DNA from 3 places in the Shewanella sp. FJAT-52076 genome. Region 1 is predicted to be linked to each of the others. Evidence: predicted binding sites of a transcription regulator. Region 1 holds the regulator's gene; each other region holds the start of a gene.
What was found. Region 1 encodes LexA, which represses DNA repair genes until DNA is damaged. Its sites were predicted from a motif close to TACTGTATNNNNATACAGTA; they were not measured.

Region 1 (4,412 bases):
TATGGCACCAAAAACCTGCCATACGGATTCCTTTTCTTTTTTCTTACCCGACAGCTCTTTGTGATAGGTAGCCACTTCCATCACATGGTCGTAACCCAAATACACGGGCACCAGGGTCACAGGTCGCTCAATTCCGCGGATAACCGAAGACAATGTCATGGCCAGCATGCCGGTTTTGGGTGCCAGCAGACGGCCGGTGCGGGAGCGGCCACCTTCGGTAAAGTACTCCACCGAGTATCCCTTGGCGAAAAGCTGATCCAGATATTCGCGGAATACTGCGGTGTAAAGCTTGTTGCCGTTAAAGCTGCGGCGGATAAAGAAGGCGCCGCCACGGCGGAACATGGGGCCGGCGGGCCAGAAATTCAGGTTAATCCCGGCAGCGATATGGGGCGGCACCATGCCTTCGTAATAAAGGATGTAAGACAGCAGCAAATAATCCATGTGCGACCGGTGGCAAGGCACATACACAATCTCATGGCCGTCATGGTGCAACTGGCGAATCTGTTCGGCGCCCTTGATGCTGATGCCTTTATAGAGCTTGTTCCACAGCCAGGTGAGGAAGCGCTCGGCGATGCGCACCAGACTATCGGAGTAATCGGCTGCAATCTCATCCAGATATTGAATGGCGGTTTCACGGGCCTTTTCTTCAGAGATTTTTTTGCTGGCGGCTTCTTCGGCAATCGCTTTTTTCAAGTTGTCGGATTTCAGCAGCGCATGAAACATGGCCTGACGATTGGGCAACACAGGCCCTGTCATCACTTTACGCTGACGGCGGAAATGAACTCTCGCCACCCGGGCAAGCTTGTGGGCAATGCGCTTATCTGTGCCATGTTCATCGGCCATATGACGAAGTGACACGGCACGGGAAAACTGCACGAAGTTATGGCGACCCAGGAATAAAATCATCAAACATTTACGCAGCCAGGTCGGATCTTCCCGCTCAAGCACTGCTGCACGCATAGTGTCATCTTCTTTACCCGGGGTTCGCCCCCAGTAAAGACTTACAGGCACCAGCTGTATATCCAGCTCTTGCTGCTGACGGTGCAATGCCAGCAGTTGCTGGAAAGTCTGCAAAAAAGGCTCATTGCTGTCACGTTTGCCAAACAGCGGCTTTCTGCCCTCCAGACACACGACCCGTGGGGTCTTGATCCCATCGACTTCCAGCATCTGATATGGGCTGGGTAACCCCAACTTGCCGGTCACCTCATGGAGCGCAGCAATATCGCTCACTGACTCGGTTTTCATGACGTAAACCAAGGGGCGGGAGGGATCGAGATTCAAATCGGCGAAGGGATCCTGAGGTACCACAATGGTGTGTACCAACTGCTTCTGGATCCAACGCAAAGACTTAAACCAAAAAGACTCGTGTGCTGACATGCTGATATTGGGAACCTGGCTTTAATCAATAGCGCAATAGAATATCAGACAGCCGCAGCCATTAGCCAATAATCTGAAAAATGGTTAATACTTGCGCTGACTAAAATACTGTATATACTAACAGTAACTGTATAGAAAAACAGGGATGACCATGAGACCGCTGACGCCTCGCCAGGCCGAGATCCTGGACCTAATCAAACGCAACATCGCCGAAACCGGCATGCCCCCAACACGGGCAGAAATTGCATCCAGACTCGGCTTTAAAAGTGCCAATGCCGCCGAGGAGCATCTTAAAGCGCTTGCCAAAAAAGGCTGCATTGAGATTATGCCCGGCACCTCGCGAGGTATCAGACTGGCGGGTGATGAGCTGGAAGATCAGCCAGACCCGGGGCTGCCCTTGATAGGTCAGGTGGCTGCCGGTGAGCCCATTCTCGCCCAGGAGCATGTGGAGCAGTATTATCAGGTCGATCCTGCCATGTTCCGCCCCCATGCCGATTTTCTGCTGCGCGTTCGCGGCGACAGTATGAAAGACATAGGCATTCTCGACGGAGACCTGCTGGCAGTGCACAAGATGAACCAGGCACGAAACGGCCAGGTTGTCGTTGCCCGGGTGGAAGACGATGTCACGGTAAAACGCTTCGAGAAACAAGGCAATGTGGTGTTCTTACACGCAGAAAACGAGGCGTTCGCCCCTATCAGAGTGGATCTTGCCAGCCAAAGTCTGACTATCGAAGGCTTGGCCGTGGGCGTTATCCGTAATGGAGACTGGCTATGAACAAGCTGATTGGTAACGCACCCCGTCATCCCGGCTTGTGGACAGATTCCGCCGCCAAAGATGTTTGCCCCGCATCTCAGGTGATCACCCAAAGCACTCAATCCCAGGGGCGCCAGGAGATACAGCAGCTCGCCCCAGAGCTCGCACGCCTCAGTCTTGAGGGCCGATGGATAGTGCTTATCAGCCCACCCAACATCGGACTTAAATCCACTCTGGCACAGGCTGGTGTGCGCATGGACCGTGTGCTGCTGGTACATGCCAAAGACGAAGTTGAAACCCTATGGGCGATGGAAAAAGCCCTAACCAACGGTACCTCAAGCGCCGTGCTGTGCTGGACCAACGAACTGGATCCAAGAGATAAACGCAGATTGGCATTGGTAGCCAAAAATGCCGTGGCATTGGGTGTCATTTTTGAAAATGTAAATGCTCACTCACAGGCCAGCGCTTTTGCAGTTAGGCCCGAGTTAAGTCACACCCTTCGCAGTGCCTCTCCACTGCACTGATCATCTCTTCATCCCTTTGAGCCCCGTTATCGGGGCTTTTTTTCGATAATTTTTTCAGATAATTAGAAAATAAAGTGATCTTGATCAATATTTAAACTGCAAGTAATGTAGTTCAGGTTAACAACGATTTGTTTGTTATATCCGGGCGATTATGTCGTCGCAGTATCTGAGGCTTGCGCCATGGATATTGTGTATTTGACCGATATATTCAGCTGTAGGTGCAAGTGTGGTGAACAAAGCTGTAATTCATTAAATAAGATACCAACCGCCAACGCACTTTGAAGTCATCGTTGCTTTTTGTGGGAACCGAAGAGTTTGCATAGAGCAGAGACTTACTGTGTGACTCTTCTTTGTAGTTGCTTGATGCAATTGACAGAGGAGATGTCTTGTGAAGCAATGGTTGTATTGTTTCGCGGCGGCTTTTATGGCCCCGCCCATCCTTGCGGCTGATATGCCGCTCAACATGACACAAGGTGTTACTGAGATAAGTGGCAGGGTCTATGGCCTGCACATGACTATCCTGTACATCTGCTGTGCCATAGGGGTAGTGGTTTTTGGCGCCATGATTTACGCCATGATAAACCACCGCAAATCCAAAGGGGCCGTTGCCGCCCAATTTCACGAAAGTACCAAGGTCGAAATCGCGTGGACTCTGGTGCCCTTTCTGATCCTGATTGCCATGGCTATTCCGGCAACCAAGACCCTCATCGCCATGGAAGATCCCTCCAACGCCGACTTGACCATCAAGGTCACCGGCTCCCAATGGAAGTGGCATTACGATTACTTCGACCACGACTTCGGCTTTTACAGCATCCTGGCGACCCCCAGAAGTCAAATCGAAGGCGCCGAAGCAAAAGGCGATCACTACTTGCTGGAAGTGGATAAGCATCTGGTGCTGCCCACCAACCGTAAGGTTCGCTTTTTGATGACTTCCGACGATGTTATTCACTCCTGGTGGGTGCCTGCATTTGCCGTAAAAAAAGATGCCAATCCGGGCTTTATCAACGAGGCCTGGACCCGGATAGATAAACCCGGCATTTACCGCGGCCAATGTGCCGAATTGTGCGGTAAAGACCACGGTTTTATGCCCATAGTGGTTGAGGTATTGCCCGAAGCAGAGTTTGACGCCTGGGTTGAAAACCAGAAGCAACTGGCAAGCAACGCCGCTGCCCAAGCCGCTGCGGCATTGAACCAAACCCTTTCCATGGAAGAACTGATGGCGCAGGGTGAAAAGGTGTACATGGCCAGCTGCGCCGCCTGCCACCAACCCAATGGTATGGGCCTGCCCGGCGTATTCCCCGCCCTTAAGGACAGTGCCATTGCCATGGGTCCTGTCGACAAGCATCTCGACATCGTTCTCAACGGTAAAGCCGGCACAGCCATGCAAGCGTTCAACAAGCAGTTGTCTGCCACAGAGATTGCCGCTGTTGTGACCTATGAGCGTAATGCATGGGGCAACAGTACAGGTGACACAGTGCAGGCCTCTGATGTTAACGCCCATGGCAGTAACGGCGCTCCCGCAGCCCAGACCGAGATGCAGGGAACTGACCAGGCGACACCCGTCAGCGAAGCCGTGACATCGACCGAAGCTCCGCTAGCCGCCGAACCTGCTACCGACGAGCCCATGTCGATGGACGCTTTGATGGCCCGTGGTGAGCAAGTGTACATGGCTTCTTGCGCGGCGTGTCACCAAGCCAATGGTGCCGGTTTGCCCGGTGCGTTTCCCGCCCTCACGGGAAGCCCAATCGCTACCGGTC
Region 2 (4,412 bases), 1.5 Mb from region 1:
ACGAGCACAATGGCATTCGTATGGATGGTGAACGCATTCTCGATCGCCTCATCGCCATCAATCGCGGCGCCTGTTTACGCTAGTCATTCGGCGCTCAGGTGATTTTAAGTCAGGCTTAAGCCCGACTTGGCACACTCATAAAGGTTCCTCCTCTATGAGCGTTTGTGTTAACCGCTTTTGGTTATCGCTTTTTGAGTGGAGTAAGCCAGGACCTTGGCTTACTCCTTTTTTTACCCGATACTGACTCAAGCACCTCAGTATGGGAGTCGCCCATGGAAATCCGTCATCCTTCGCAGTTAAGTCCCGAAATCCTCGTTGGTATAGTCAATGAAAAGCTCCGCTTACAGTGCCCGGACAAGGCATCGCTTTTGTACGAACTGGGAATGCCGGAAGCTGAACTGGACGCCAAGCTGGCTGACTTCGATTATAACCCCGAGACCAATCAATATCGCAGCCGCTGAGCCATTACCAGTGTCCCTCTGATTGCCATTGAACTGTACTGTGAGAGCAAGAGCTGAAAGCGCGGAAACTGCAGAAAGTCCAGAAAGTGCAGAAAGTGCCTTTCGGGATTAGGTGTTGAAAGCCTATTGGATTCTTATCCCCACTCAGATTACGTCTTGCCCAGCTTCATACCGAAGTGAATGCGCTATGAATCCCAGCGTACACTCAACATCGTCTCTTGGGTTCTTCAGTTCACATCGGCTATCTGGCTGGCGTTGCCTGGGCTTTCAGGTTGTAGCCTTTCCTTTTTGGCTTGCACGGCTTTTTCGACCTCTGCCAGCACGTGACCCGGGCGCACGCCCTTTGCCCTTGCCAGCTCTGCCTTTAAAAGCGCGTTTGGCCCCTGTCGCCGTCACGCCGGCCAGCGCGGTGGGCAAACTGGCAGCGGCCTGCTCAATCAACTTTTCAAGTTCCGACACCAGTGGTGCCATAAAGCCTTTATAGGACAGCTGACGTTGGCAGATATCACTGAGCTGACGCTCCCACAGGGCGGTCATATCCGCTGTGGTGGCCACCTCAGGCAAGCTGGCAATTAGGCCCCGCCCGGCTTGGGATGCCACGATGCTTTTACCCTGACGCACCAAAAAGCCACGTTTAAAGAGGAGTTCGATAATCCCGGCCCGGGTCGCTTCGGTGCCAAGGCCATCCGTGTCCTTCAATATGCGTTTGATGTCCGGTGAACTCACATAACGGGCAATGCCTGTCATGGCACTGAGCAGGGTCGCATCAGTAAAGTGTTTGGGGGGCTGGGTTTGCTTTGCCAATAACTCACCATGGCTGCACTGGGCTATATCGCCCTTATTCAGGGCTGGCAGGGGCGTCTTTTGGCTGGCATCAGTCTCTAGTAGCTCTCTTCCCTCGTCCTGTTCGGTATTGCGTCCCTGAAACAACACCCGCCAACCTGCGGCTCTCTCAACCGACGCTTTGGCGATAAAGCTGCCGCCTTCGATAATGAGCTGTATCTCGGTATCTGCCAGAAGGCGATGGGGATAAAACTGCGCCAAATATTGCCGTGCAATGTGCAAATAAAGCTGGCGCTCCCGCTGGTTAAGCTGCGACAGCGCCGCACGTTTACCCGTTGGCACTATGGCGTGGTGGGCGTCCACCTTGCTGTCATCCCAGGCTTTGGACACCAGCTGCAAATTGGGTGGCGGCGCCCCCTCCAACAGCTCAGGAGCGTTGGTGCTTATAGCTGCCACCACATCGGGCACCAATGAGAGCTGCTCTTTAGGCAAATGACGGCTGTCTGAGCGGGGATAGGTAATCAGCTTGTGACGCTCATACAGGCTCTGGGCCGTATCCAGCACCTCTTTGGCACTCATACCAAAGCGTTTGGCACAATCAATTTGCAGCGCCGAGAGGCTATACAGCAAAGGCGGCGCCTGCTTCTTGTCTTTATGGCTGACATGCTCAACCAGTGCAGGCTTACCGCCAATGCGGTTAACCACGGTTTCTGCAAGGCGGCGTGAAAGCACCCGCCCTTCTTCATCCATGTATGGCTGACAAGCCTCGCTGGGTTGCCACTTGGCGCAAAAAGACTCGCCCTTGTCTGTGGTGACGTGAGCAAGCACCTCGTAGTGGTCTTTGGGCTCAAAATGCTCAATTTCCAGATCCCGGCGCACCACCAGGCCCAACAATGGGGTTTGCACCCGACCAACGGACAAGACACCGGCATACCCCACCTTTCGCCCCTGAAGCGTATAAGCCCGGGTCATATTGAGGCCATAGAGCCAGTCGGCGCGGCTACGCGCCAAGGCCGATGTGGCAAGCGGCACAAATTCCTTATTGCTGCGAAGCTGTCCCAGTGCGCGGCGCACCGCGTCGGGGTTCAAATCTGAAATCAATAAACGCTGGGTGGATGCCAGTTTAGACGCAGAAACCTTGGCATGGGAAATCACTTCATCCACCAGGAGCTGTCCTTCGCGATCCGGGTCCCCTGCATGAACCAGAGAAGATGCCTGCTTAATCAGACGTTTTACCACTGCCAGCTGACTTTTGGCCGAACTTCGGGGAATGAGTTTCCACTCGTCTGGAATGATGGGCAAATGGGCAAGCTGCCACTGCTTGTATTCGGGAGAATACGCGTCAGGTTCGGCCTGCTCCAGTAAATGGCCGATACACCAAGTGACACAATCGCCGTTGCCCAACTCGATGTAGCCATCCCCCTTTTTATGGGGTTTGGGCAACACTTCGGCAATGGCGCGGCCGAGGCTGGGTTTTTCGGCGATATAGAGGATCATGGCAGGCTATTCGAACTTAAAGTACTGGATGAATTTACAGTAAATGTAGCGAAAATCCCCTGCGGACGCAACGCGCAATCCCGGCGACTTAACGCCAGGGTCAGATTTACCCTGATCCAGTGTAAATTTAGTTGAGAATAATTCTCATCAAAGTTCAAATGACCAATATCCTCCATCCCGGATTTGACTATGCAAAGTTCAGTCTCAATTACTCGCCATCAATGGCTGTTATATGCAGCCCTGTTAACCCTTGGATTAGCACTGTGCCTTCCTCCGGCTCACCTGCCATGGGTCATGCTGCCGCTATGCGCGATTGGGGTAAACTATCTGCGGGCCACGCCCTTGACGCAGCTGGGTATGACCAGCCTATTTGCCATTTGGCTGCTGTGTTTTGCCAAGGCCCTGTGGGTATGAATTATTAATTCCCCAAAAACAAAAACCAGCACCTGAGTGCTGGTTTTGATTCACCGAAATCTGCTAGCTAGCCACCCGGGCGTGACTGATTATGGGTGACACACGTTGTGCAGCTCGAGATTCGTGCCCACGTCGCTGTTACGATTTGCCTTGGCATCATCGTTTCTCAGCTGAGTGAGGTGGTCGAGGTACGCCTGAGTCACATCGCCGGTGATGTAATCACCGTCAAATACCGATGTTTCAAAGCGCTTGATCTCAGGGTTTTCCATGCGCACGGCTTCAACCAGATCAGTCAGATCCTGGAAGATGATACCGTCGGCACCAATCAGCTTGGCAATTTCATCCGCATCACGTCCGTGGGCGATCAGCTCATTGGAGGTGGGCATATCGATGCCGTACACGTTGGGGAAACGAATTTCAGGTGCGGCCGAGGCAAAATACACCTTCTTGGCACCGGCTTCGCGGGCCATTTCGATGATCTGCTCAGACGTGGTACCACGCACGATGGAGTCGTCCACCAGGAGCACATTTTTACCCTTGAACTCGGTGTTGATGGCGTTAAGCTTGCGGCGTACTGACTTCTTACGCTCTTGCTGACCAGGCATGATAAAGGTACGGCCAATATAGCGGTTCTTTACAAAGCCCTGACGGTAAGGCAGGTCCATCACACGGGCAATTTCCAGTGCGATATCACAGGAGGTCTCAGGAATGGGGATAACCACATCGATGTCGTTGTCATACCATTCTTTCTTGATTTTCTCACCCAGTTTGGCGCCCATGTTTACACGGCTGGCGTAGACAGACACCTTGTCGATGGTGGAGTCTGGACGGGCAAAGTAAACGAATTCGAAAATACAGGGAGAATACAGCGGTGCTTCGGCGCACTGACGGGTAAACAGCTGGCCGTCGAGGGTGACGTATACGGCTTCGCCCGGCGCAACATCGCGGATGACTTCAAAACCCACGGCATCCAGGGCCACACTCTCTGAGGCCACCATGTACTCTGTGCCGGTCGCAGTTTCATTTTTACCGAGCACCAACGGGCGGATGCCGTTGGGGTCACGGAAGGCCACCAGACCTTCACCAACAATCATAGCCACTACCGCGTAAGCACCACGTGTTTGGGCGTGCACCTTGGCCACGGCATCAAACACCTGATCGGCGCTCAGATGGGCGCTCTGCACCTGCTGCAGCTCATCGGCAAGCAGGTTCAGCAGCACTTCAGAATCCGATGTGGTGTTCACGTGGCGACGCTGC
Region 3 (4,412 bases), 110 kb from region 1:
CCAATACAATGGCTTTTTGGGTAGCAAAAGTATCGCTTTCTGCCAGCTCAGGAATGGGATCCACAGTGACTTCAGGTATTGCTTCTTCGGGTGTATTGGTCACAGGTTGTGGTTGAGACTGGGCCTCAGGCTCCGGCTCGGGTTCGATTTCCGTCACCACAGGTTCGGGCAGAGGCGTGGGCTTAGGGGCTTCTGTCGGCACGTCGACCACAGGAGCAGGCTCGGGCGCGTGGGTGAAATACATCCATAAACCGGCGGCAATGGCTATCAGGGCCAGGATCAGCAGGGCCGACAGACGGTTGCTGCGCTGGGAGGTTTCTTCCTGCGGGGTGATTCTGTCTTCGGGATTGACTTGCATCTTGGTTCCTTGTTGCTACTGACCCGTGAAACATCCATTGTCCCAGTTCGCCGGTCGATGTCCATAGCCCAAGGCTGAACAAAAACAATATTTAATGCAGACGACTAAGCCTGTACGTATTGTTCGCGGCCGCCAAGCCAGCGCTCGATTATGGCATCCACATTGTCGGGGGCCAGGCTCATCAGATGACGTGCCAGTTTCTGGATGTGGGGAATAAGCGCCTGATCCCGAACCAAATCGGCCACCTTCATTTGCGCAAGCCCCGTCTGGCGGGTACCCAGCACTTCGCCGGGGCCACGAAGCTCCAGATCTTTTTGGGCAATCACAAAGCCGTCGTTACTTTCCCGCAGCACCCCGAGACGCGCCTGTGCGGTAAAGCTGAGCGGCGCCTTGTACAGCAGCACACAGTGGCTGGCCACCGCACCGCGGCCAACCCGGCCCCGTAACTGATGCAGCTGGGCAAGCCCCAGCCGCTCGGGGTTTTCGATGATCATCAAACTGGCGTTGGGAACATCCACACCCACTTCAATAACCGTGGTGGCGACCAGTAAGTCGAGCTTGCCCGCTTTGAAGTCTGCCATAATGGCCTGTTTTTCGGCGCCCTTCATCCGGCCGTGCACCAGACCTATGCCAAGCTCCGGCAAGGCCTCTTTCAGGCCCTCGGCGGTGTCTTCGGCGGCCTGACATTCGAGTACTTCCGACTCTTCAATCAGGGTGCACACCCAATAGGCCTGACGCTTGTCCTGCAAGGCGGCCTGACGCACCCGTTCAATCACATCCAGCCGGCGGGTGTCGGGAATGGCAACCGTGGTGACGGGCGTTCGCCCCGGCGGCAGCTCATCAATAATCGAGGTGTCGAGATCCGCATAGGCGGTCATCGCCAATGTGCGTGGGATGGGGGTGGCGGTCATGATCAGCTGATGGGGGAAAAAGCCCTGCTGAATGCCTTTTTCACGCAGCCCCAGGCGCTGGTGTACGCCAAAGCGGTGCTGCTCGTCGATGATGGTCAGGGCGAGGCGGGAAAAGCTCACCTGCTCCTGAAAAATGGCGTGAGTGCCCACTATCATCTGCGCAGCCCCTGAGGCGATATCTTCCAGCGTTTGGGCGCGGGCCTTGCCTTTAAGCTTGCCGGCCAGCCAACCGACTTTAAGCCCCAGCGGCTCAAACCAGCGGGCAAAGTTGGCGGCGTGTTGCTCGGCCAGGAGTTCTGTGGGTGCCATCAAGGCGACCTGACAGCCATTTTCGATGGCCGCCAGCGCCGACAACGCCGCGACCAGGGTTTTGCCCGAGCCCACGTCACCCTGCACCAGGCGCATCATGGGGGTAGCTTTGGCCATGTCGGCATGGATCTCTGCAACTACCCGTGACTGGGCATTGGTTGGGGCAAATGGCAGGCTATCAAGAAAGCGGGGGATAAGCTGACCTGTGGCGGCTAGCGGCTCGGCGGCGTCCTGATTGCTGCGCTCGCGGATTTTCAGCATGCTTAAGTTGTGGGCCAGCAACTCTTCCTGCACCAGCCGCTGCTGCGCCGGGTGCTGGCCTTGCTCCAACTGCCACAATTCGGCATCCGCCGGGGGCCGGTGCAGGGTGCGCACGGCATCGGCCAGGCTTAAACGGTTGGGCTGCAACGACTCCGGCAGCAGCTCCGGCAGCCCGCCTTCTTCCAATTGCTCCAGCGCCTGCTCTGTGAGCCTTATCCAACTGGCTTGCTTCAGGCCTTCGGTGGTGGGGTAGATGGGCGTCAGGGTGTCGGCCAGGCTCGGCGACTCGCTAGGCGCAGTAAGCTTGTATTCCGGATGGATAATTTCCAGCTGATGCTTACCGGTGCGGATTTCCCCAAAGGCGCGGATCATCATCCCCGGCTGCAAGCCATTCTTTTGCGCCATGGAAAAATTGAAAAAACGTAAGGTCAGGCCGCCGCTGGCATCGCGCACGTTGCAGGTGAGCATGCGCTTGCGACCATTGACGATTTGGCTGGAAATGACTTCGGCTTCGACGGTGGCAGTGGTGCCTGGGATCAGCTCGTTGATGGCATAGATGCGGGTTCTGTCTTCGTAACGCAGCGGCAGATGAAACAGTAAATCCTGGACGGTATTAACCCCCAGTTTACTGAGTTTTTCTGCCACCCGGGCGGCCACGCCCTTGAGTTCGGTTACGGGAACAAGATCCAGTCTTTGCAATGCCTTGGCACCGGATTACTGTGAATTTATACATATACTAACAGAGAATCTTTTCGGAGCAACTTAGAGCAAACTGCTTCACTGCGGCGCCTCGAGCCACTTGCCCTCGGTTATCTGGGCAGAGCCAGGAAGTGCCTGGCAACGAGTCCCCTGCGCCTGGTCACATCAGCGCCAAAGGGTACTCCGCCAATGGGTGAGTTTGCGTGGTTAAGCAATGCCTTGCTGCAGGACTTTATTCATTGTTCCAGTAATGAAAAAGAGCCCTAAGGCCCTTCTTTCATGTAGGCAACACTTACTGAAACAGATCGTCAGCCGTGGTTTCCGGTGCCGTGGTGTCGTCTTCGGCGATTGCGGAATTGGCGTAATCTGTTGGCACTGTGCCTGCGGCAAAGTATTCAAATCCGCTGGTGTAATCGGTACGGCGGCTCAGCTTGCCCGAGCTGTAATCGATACGGGCAGAGACAATGCCTGCAGGGACCGGCATGGGTTTTTCTGGCGTGTCAGCAAGGGCCATAAACATAAATTCGTTCCAGGCTGGACCTGCGGTTTTCGCGCCCGCTTCCGCCCCGGAAATCTGGTCTTTGGCGCCGTTTGCGTTCCAGGCAGTACGGCCAAGCTCGCGGCCATGGTCGTCAAAGCCCACCCAAACCGTGGTCACCAAATCAGGATTAAAGCCACTGAACCAGGTATCGCGTGACTCGTTGGTGGTACCCGTTTTACCTGCAATATCATGGCGTTTCAGCAAACGAGCGGCGCGCCATGCGGTACCATTCCAACCAGTGCCCTTACTGAAGTCTCCGCCACCCCAAATCACGCTCTTGAGCGCTTCGGTGATAAGGAAGGCATTTTGCTCGGATATCACCCGATTTGCGTAACGGGCAGCGGGATCGCCACATTGAGTTGAAGTACCTGTTTCGATTGTTGCATCCAGCATGGCTGGCGGCACAGAGGCTTCGGTGATCGCCGTATCCTCAGGCATCTCTTCCGGTACTGGTGCTTCGCAAGCCAATGCTGGCTGAGTCTTTTCGATCAGGTTGCCGGTGGCAGACTCGACTCTGTCGATAAAGAAAGGTTCAACCAGGTAACCGCCGTTGGAGAACACGCTAAAGGCCCTGACAACCTGCAGCGGCGTGACTGAAGGAGAGCCCAGTGCCAGTGATTCATTGCGTGGCAAATCATTGGGGTCAAATCCAAAACGGGTCAACAGCTCAACAGTTGCATCTATGCCTGAGTAGCGGAGTGCTCGGACCGCCATCACGTTAATCGACTGCGCCAGCCCTACCCGCAGACGGGTGGGACCCGTGTAAGTGTCCGGCGAATTTTTGGGACGCCAGGCCGTGCCTTGGCTCAGGTCAGGTTTGTTGATGGGGGCATTGTTGATAAGCGTTGCCAGGGTATAGCCTTTTTCCAAGGTGGCGGCGTAGATAAACGGCTTGATGTTAGAGCCAAGCTGGCGTTTGGCCTGTGTGACCCGGTTGAACTGGCTCTGACTGAAGCTGTAACCACCCACCAGGGCGCGGATAGCACCATTGTGGGGATCGAGTGACACTATGGCACTGGATACTTCCGGCACCTGGGATAATTGCCAGTCTTCGCCATTGTGGCGGATCCATACACGCTCGCCGGCCATCAGCACATCGGTGGCCGTTTTGGGTGCAGCACCCTGACGGGTGTCACTGATAAATTTGCGCGCCCACTGAATGCCTTGCCATGGCAGGGTGACAGTTTCGCCGTTGTTTCGCAGGACAGTGGCCTGTTGCTCCTGCACATTGATGACGGCTGCGGGTTCCAATTCCTGCACAGATGCGACTTTTTGGAGGGCACTGACAATGGTATCTGTTGCGGGTGCCTCTTCTTTCCAAAGCACCTCAGCT

Region 2: K0H79_RS11115 (DNA topoisomerase III) is a predicted target of LexA. The motif match lies at 2,764-2,783, and genes of this name have one in related genera.
Region 3: recG (ATP-dependent DNA helicase RecG) is a predicted target of LexA. The motif match lies at 2,555-2,574, and genes of this name have one in related genera.

What each region holds. Positions count from the first base shown of each region.
Region 1 covers NZ_CP080415.1:4,095,644-4,100,055, forward strand. The annotation lists gene plsB (glycerol-3-phosphate 1-O-acyltransferase PlsB) at 1-1,377, opposite strand, end outside; gene lexA (transcriptional repressor LexA) at 1,529-2,152, shown strand; gene K0H79_RS18155 (cell division inhibitor SulA) at 2,149-2,655, shown strand; gene coxB (cytochrome c oxidase subunit II) at 3,044-4,412, shown strand, end outside.
Region 2 covers NZ_CP080415.1:2,557,485-2,561,896, forward strand. The annotation lists gene K0H79_RS11105 (alpha/beta fold hydrolase) at 1-83, shown strand, start outside; gene K0H79_RS11110 (DUF4250 domain-containing protein) at 273-461, shown strand; gene K0H79_RS11115 (DNA topoisomerase III) at 729-2,741, opposite strand; gene purF (amidophosphoribosyltransferase) at 3,245-4,412, opposite strand, start outside.
Region 3 covers NZ_CP080415.1:3,985,917-3,990,328, reverse strand. The annotation lists gene K0H79_RS17615 (DUF3014 domain-containing protein) at 1-358, opposite strand, end outside; gene recG (ATP-dependent DNA helicase RecG) at 463-2,538, opposite strand; gene K0H79_RS17605 (penicillin-binding protein 1A) at 2,831-4,412, opposite strand, start outside.